2 regions of the Dorea sp. 210702-DFI.3.125 genome follow, and region 2 is predicted to be linked to the other one. Evidence: a T-box and tRNA genes for the amino acid it is inferred to sense, from the RefSeq annotation. Region 2 holds a T-box; the other holds one or more tRNA genes.

Region 1 (3,421 bases), on a different contig from region 2:
GTCCTCACACTGAGCTCCACATTTGTGACAAAATTTCATTTCTCATTCCTCCTAAGTAAATCTATAAATATGCAGGGCAATATTTTTGTAAAATAATGCTTTGCCCGCCAATATTTACGATGACTACATCGTCTTTTTATCATAGCACATTTTCCTGTATTCGTCTATTGCAGAAATATGAAAAAGCATACTTGAATCAAACTGTTTCATTCAGATAAATCCTGGAAAGTGGAATAATCTTTTCAAGCTCCGATGCCATTCGTCCTGACATGGAAACTCCTTCTTCTTTACTGATTTCTTCTACCGTTTTTGCACCAAAGACAAGTTCTCCCAATGCACTGACCGGCAAAATACCTTCACTGGTTTCTGGCTTTCCATCCATAAGCATCAGTCCTGAAAACTCCGTTCCTGTCATTGTAACGTAACGGTTATTCTCCGGAATCAGTGGGTCTGTAATCTGAAAGCTGACTGCCATGAGACTTTTTAACTTCAACGACATCAACATTCTTCTGACATCTACGATCCGAATCATAATCTTCGGTTTTGCTTCCTTTTTTTCCACTTCTTCCGTCTCTTTAGATTCTTCATAATATGGTCTTACATCAACAATCTGTCCATCTTTTCTGTAGATGATAAGCTTTCCATCTTCACATGACAGCTCTTTCAGTAACCGTTCATAATAATTCTTATCACGCTTAGCGTAAACCTGGTATTTCCTCGCCAGTTCTTTCTGTGCCCAAGCTGAAATTTCATCACAATCTTTGTCTTCAGCCGCCTGTACAGTAATACTTTCCGCCAGTTTCTCCTCCGGAGCATAATATTCAATATTCTGTTCATACATCGTCCGGAAATCATGTGGCAGATAAATAGCCTCCGCTGCCGGCATCAGATAAGTAAATGTTACACCGGCCTGGTACATATCCAAAAGAGCCTCTCTTAAAAGTCCGGCCATATACCTTCTGCCACGGTATTCCTTTCTCGTTGCAACTGCCACAATGTAATAAGATTCCTTTTCAATTCCATTGACCATCAGTGTATATGGATTTAAATGCAGCATAGCCTGAATATCATCGTTTTCCCGAACAACATAAATTATATTGTCCTTCGTCTTCTCCTGATAATAATAATCTACAAAGCTTTTCTCGTCTTCCGAAAACACTTCTTCATAAAGCTTTCTCGTATCTAAATGCTGTGAAACTTCCAGCTTTTCAATTTTCATATGTCCTTTCCTCCAGCCACACTGTACATTTTACTTTATAATTCCAGATTATATAGATGTTGGGCTCAAAAGCACACAACTATGATACCTACGGATTCTGGCATCCACTACAGCCCGTACATCCGCCACAACTGCCTGCACAACCAGAACTTACATCCGCCGGACCGACACCGTAACTGTAATTCACAATCGTCTCAAGTGACGCAATTGCCTGTGCCGAAATACCTTCTCCGCTTCCGGTAAATCCAAGTCCTTCCTCTGTAGTTGCCTTAATATTCACCTGACTTACTTCAATTGCAAGGGCATCTGCAACATTTTTTTTCATCTGCTCAATATAAGGTGCCATCTTCGGACGCTGTGCAATGATTGTCGCATCAATATTTCCAACCACATACAGCTCATCATCAATCAGCTCCCGTACATACTCCAGAAGCTTTATACTGGAAATTCCTTTATATTTTGAGTCTGTATCCGGAAAATGCTTCCCAATATCTCCAAGCGCTGCTGCTCCGAGAAGGGCATCCATAATCGCATGGAGAAGCACATCCGCATCCGAATGTCCCAAAAGACCTTTCTCATACGGTATCTGGACACCTCCGATAATCAGATCTCTTCCTTCTACTAATTTGTGAACATCGTATCCCAAACCAACTCGCATTTTAATTCCTCCACAAAACTTTTTTTCATTCTCCATTGTCAATGTCTTTTTTTATTATACATGAGAGAATATTCAGAGTCAATGAACGGCCACTATAGCTAGAGTTTTTTTGCACAATAGGAAATGCAATTTCTTATACAAAAAAAAGAAATCTGCTTTTGCAAATTCCTTTTCTTATACAAGTAGCGGGAACTGGATTTGAACCAGCGACACCGCGGGTATGAACCGCGTGCTCTAGCCAGCTGAGCTATCCCGCCATATATTGAGGTATATATGGGACCAATAGGGCTCGAACCTATGACCCTCTGCTTGTAAGGCAGATGCTCTCCCAGCTGAGCTATGATCCCATATCTTGTGGCTCTCTCGAACCGACTTCGTTAGTATACATCAATATAGTGAGTATTGTCAATAACTTTTTTTATTTTTTTATTATCTTTTTTAATTTTTCCAGATCGTCCATATCAGGATGCGACAATGCACAGTCAAAATTTGCAATCAACATATCAAGATTAGCTGGATGTTCCGGATTTTCTTTCATCTTTACATATCGTTCACGCACAGATTGTGGCATTTTCCCCTGGCACATATACTCTCCAATAACAGCATTGCTTGAATCAATGGATTGTTTGACTTGCCCGAGAATCTTTTCAAAATATACATCACTTCCACCAAACCCAGCCGTTCCAAACAGAAAAATCTTCTTGTTTTTTAGTTTCGCTAATAATTCTAATGTCTTGGTATCCGCGCTCCCTTTGTCAGTCCAAAATCCGATATACAACAAATCGGATGGAGGGATCTTTGAATCATTCTCCCCAAAATAATCACACTTATCTTTTGGCAATATTTCATAGACTGCATCAGCCAGCTTCTTTGTATTACCAGTTGAACTACTGAATACGATTGAATAATTTTCTTGTTCCATAATCTCATCGTCTCCTTCTTTGTTTGATTTTTGCTGTGCTAAACTCTCTCCAGATTATGTTGTAACGCATCAATCAAATCTTTAATAACAATTGGCTTGGATAAAAATCCATCCATACCAAATAGACAGTGTGCATCCTTTTTTTACAACTGGCTACCATTTTACAGGTCCTATAGCTTTGCGTCGCAGACTTTCGTCTGTTTTGCCCAAAATATTATTTTAATTATAGCACTTCTTATTTTCTCATGTCTATATTTTTCTATGGCAAAGTATAAAAAGAAAAAAAGAACTCACAATGTGAATTCTCTTTCCAAGTAGCGGGAACTGGATTTGAACCAGCGACACCGCGGGTATGAACCGCGTGCTCTAGCCAACTGAGCTATCCCGCCATATTTATATTCGCTGCTCTCTTGAACCAGCTTCCTAAGTTTACAATAAGATTCTACTTTCGTCAACAACTTTTTTTCAATTTTTCAATTTTTTCTACATTTGCAAAAATTTCATCTTTTATTTCGTCCCTCGCATCAGTAAATACCTGTGTTCCAATAGATACTCAAAAGAAAAAGCGAGTCTGTGCGTGGAATCCGGTTTTACCTCGTAGATATATTTTCCCGAACTCCTG
Region 2 (3,421 bases):
CTGCGCACAGAAGCATTCCTTCTGAAAGTACTCCTGCAAGTTTTGCCGGCTTCAGGTTCACAAGTACCATAACTTTCTTGCCGACCATTTCTTCTGGTGTATAGTGTTTGCGGATTCCGGATACAATCTGTTTTACCTGACTTCCGATTTTTACCTGTGAGCACAGTAATTTCTTAGATTTCGGGACTGCCTCGCATGAGATGATCTCACCTACCTGGAACTGCATTTTTCCAAAGTCGTCAAATGTAATTTCTGGTTTTGCATCAATATCGATTACTGTCTCTTCTTCACCATCTGCCTGATTCTCTTTCTCTTCTGCTGTCATCTGTGGGTGAAGTTCTTCTACTTTCTTCATTACTTCTTCTACGTCTAATCTTGCGAAAAGAATTTCCGGCTTTTCTGTCACTTTTCCGTCACCAAGTTGTGCAAGAATCTTCTCAGATGTTTCTGGCATGAAGGACTCCAGAAGTCTTGCGCCTGTTTTGATGCTCTCGATCAGATTATAGAGCACTGTCTCCAGACGGTCTTTCTTAGCCTCTTCTTTTGCAAGTGCCCACGGCATTGTCTCGTCGATGTATTTGTTGCAGCGTTTGAAGAGTACGAAAATCTCTGTGATCGCATCTGCCACACGCAGCTCGTCCATCTTAGCTTCCACTCTTTTTGGCGTATCCTCTGTGATTGCTTTCAGATCCGCATCAACTGCTTTGTCTTCTTCTGTCTCAGCAACACCTTTATTCGTCACCGTTCCGCCAAAGTATTTATTTGTCATAGAAATGGTTCTGTTGACCAGATTTCCAAGTGTATTTGCCAGATCGGAATTCATACGCTCTACCATAAGCTCCCAGGAAATAACTCCGTCATTCTCAAATGGCATCTCATGAAGTACGAAGTAACGTACTGCGTCAACTCCGAAGAAATCTACCAATTCATCAGCATACAATACATTTCCCTTGGATTTACTCATCTTACCATCGCCCTGCAGAAGCCATGGATGTCCAAATACTTGTTTTGGAAGTGGAAGATCCAGTGCCATCAGGAAGATTGGCCAGTAAATAGTGTGGAAACGGATAATATCCTTTCCGATCAAATGTAAATCTGCAGGCCAGTTTTTCTTGAACTGCTCTGTGCTGTTTCCATCACAATCGTATCCGATTCCTGTGATGTAGTTTGTCAAGGCATCCAGCCATACATACACAACGTGCTTTGGATCAAAGTCAACCGGAATTCCCCATGTGAAGGATGTTCTGGACACGCACAGATCCTGAAGACCTGGAAGAAGGAAATTGTTCATCATCTCATTTTTACGAGATACAGGCTGAATAAATTCCGGATGCGTGTTGATATAATCGATCAGACGGTCAGCGTATTTGCTCATTCTGAAGAAATATGCTTCTTCCTTCGCTGGTTTACATTCGCGTCCACAATCCGGACATTTTCCGTCTACTAACTGAGACTCTGTCCAAAAGGACTCACAAGGAGTACAGTACATTCCCTCGTATGAACTCTTATAAATGTCTCCCTGATCGTACAGTCTTTTGAAAATTTTCTTGACCTGTGCTTCATGATCCTCATCAGTCGTACGGATAAATTTATCATAGGAAGTATTCATTAAATCCCAGATCTTCTTAATCTCTCTCGCTGCATTGTCAACGAACTGTTTTGGTGTAATACCTGCCTCGTCCGCTTTCAGTTCAATTTTCTGACCATGTTCGTCAGTTCCTGTCTGGAAAAATACATCGTATCCCTGACTTCTTTTGTATCTTGCAATTGCATCTGCAAGAACGACCTCATAAGTATTACCAATATGCGGTTTGCCTGATGCATAAGCAATCGCTGTAGTAATATAATACTTTCCTTTGTTGCATTTCTCACACATATTCTTCTCTCCTTCTATAATCTTAATTTTTCATTATTTAATGATAATTTTTTTCACATCCTGCCGGTGGCTTTTTGTATAGGTAGGAAATGCAATTTCCTACCTATACAAAAAAACCGCCTTCTCATACTGAGAAGGCGGGATATTCCGCGTTACCACTTCTTTTCGCTCTATCCTCACGGATCAGAACCTCATCGAGTGCCATCTACACTCTTTCGCTGTAATGGGCGAATCCCATTAAGTGCTAAATTCCTGACCTGTCTGCCACTCTTCACACTCACTGCTCCAAAGCCATCTTCCGCTTGTTCCAATCCGCCCTTCTCAGCTTAACTGGGGCTTCTCTGTAGAATCTTTCCAACCGTACTCTCTTTTTCCACGCATTTTCTGTTTCATTTTCAATATTCAGCAATTTCCATAAGTCATTCTGGCTATCTTATGAATACTTACATCTCTTTTAATAGATATAAAAGAATTTCAACGTAAAAATCGTAGCACAGTAAGGACTGGCATGTCAAGCCTTTTATATAGCTTTCCTATGGCCAGCTATTAATACCCTGCCATTAATACCCTGCCATTAATACCCCGGCTATTAAATACTTTGTTTTGTCTAATTTATTCGCCTGGGAACATAGTTGCTTCCAGTGTCTCCATCTCCGATTCTTCGATTCCGTATGCCCCATCCTTGTCCGCTGTTACATGAACTTCCAATGTCGTCTCATCACCGTAAGAGTTTGCTTCAATCGCACGGTTCAGGCTCTCAACTAAAATATCCATAAGCACATCTGTCTGTGTCGGATCTTTTCCCTGATTTGCATACTCTGTTGCAATATCATTTACATAATTGGAAGAATTACTGAATACATCTGATGGCTTGATCACTACAGTTACTACATAGCTGTCATCATCCTGTTTCTTGGCATCTTTTACTGTGAAATCTGCCAGATCATAGGCCTTATCAGCTACCTCTATGTATTTATCCATCATCTCATCACTAACGTCCATTCCTGTAAATGCGCTCTCGATCTGAGTTCTCATACCTTCTGTCACTTCTTTTTTCGCATCACTCTCAGAAATTCCACGGTATTCGGCATATTTATCATACTGCGCATGATAATTTGCATCTAATACCGATTTTGTGTATCCTGCTGCATCAAAATCTTTGCCACATGCAGTCAGCCCCATACACATCAGTACCGCCATCCCCAAAGCCAATACTCTTTTCATTCTCTTCATACCTTTTTCCTCCTTGTTTTGAGTTTTTTTCAAATCTATTCTATGCTCAGTCTAACATACCCCTATAAAACCCGCAACTACTTAAACCTCTTTTTTATCCTCTCAGGAACATCATGCCCTCTTCCGTAAGTTCCAGATAATCCGGCATTCCTTTCTCTCCGATTTTTTCCAGCTTTTCTCTCTGAAGAAACCAGCAGATCGTCTGTTTATTCTGATTTTCTTCCCCCTCCGGGTAAAGGTAATAATTTCTTTCAAAAGGAAGTGCTGCCTCACTTTCAACATTTATCTTCAGACAGTTCTCCTTTCGCTTTC

Evidence for each region. The T-box of region 2 lies ahead of metG (methionine--tRNA ligase). A T-box ahead of a tRNA ligase gene usually reads a tRNA of that ligase, here a tRNA-Met.
Region 1: it has a tRNA-Met gene. The T-box ahead of metG (methionine--tRNA ligase) is inferred to sense a tRNA for this amino acid. The anticodon was not compared.

The regions. Positions count from the first base shown of each region.
Region 1 covers NZ_JAJCNF010000004.1:90,985-94,405, forward strand. Annotated here, with positions in the region: gene LI164_RS03490 (DUF4234 domain-containing protein) at 1-39, opposite strand, end outside; gene LI164_RS03495 (GNAT family N-acetyltransferase) at 197-1,219, opposite strand; gene ispF (2-C-methyl-D-erythritol 2,4-cyclodiphosphate synthase) at 1,308-1,877, opposite strand; tRNA gene LI164_RS03505 (tRNA-Met) at 2,061-2,134, opposite strand; tRNA gene LI164_RS03510 (tRNA-Val) at 2,152-2,224, opposite strand; gene bilS (flavodoxin family protein BilS) at 2,296-2,799, opposite strand; cyclic di-GMP riboswitch class I at 2,941-3,016, opposite strand; tRNA gene LI164_RS03520 (tRNA-Met) at 3,115-3,188, opposite strand.
Region 2 covers NZ_JAJCNF010000003.1:58,411-61,831, reverse strand. Annotated here, with positions in the region: gene metG (methionine--tRNA ligase) at 1-1,876, opposite strand, end outside; T-box leader at 2,007-2,261, opposite strand; gene LI164_RS02365 (hypothetical protein) at 2,489-3,109, opposite strand; gene LI164_RS02360 (sulfate/molybdate ABC transporter ATP-binding protein) at 3,204-3,421, opposite strand, start outside.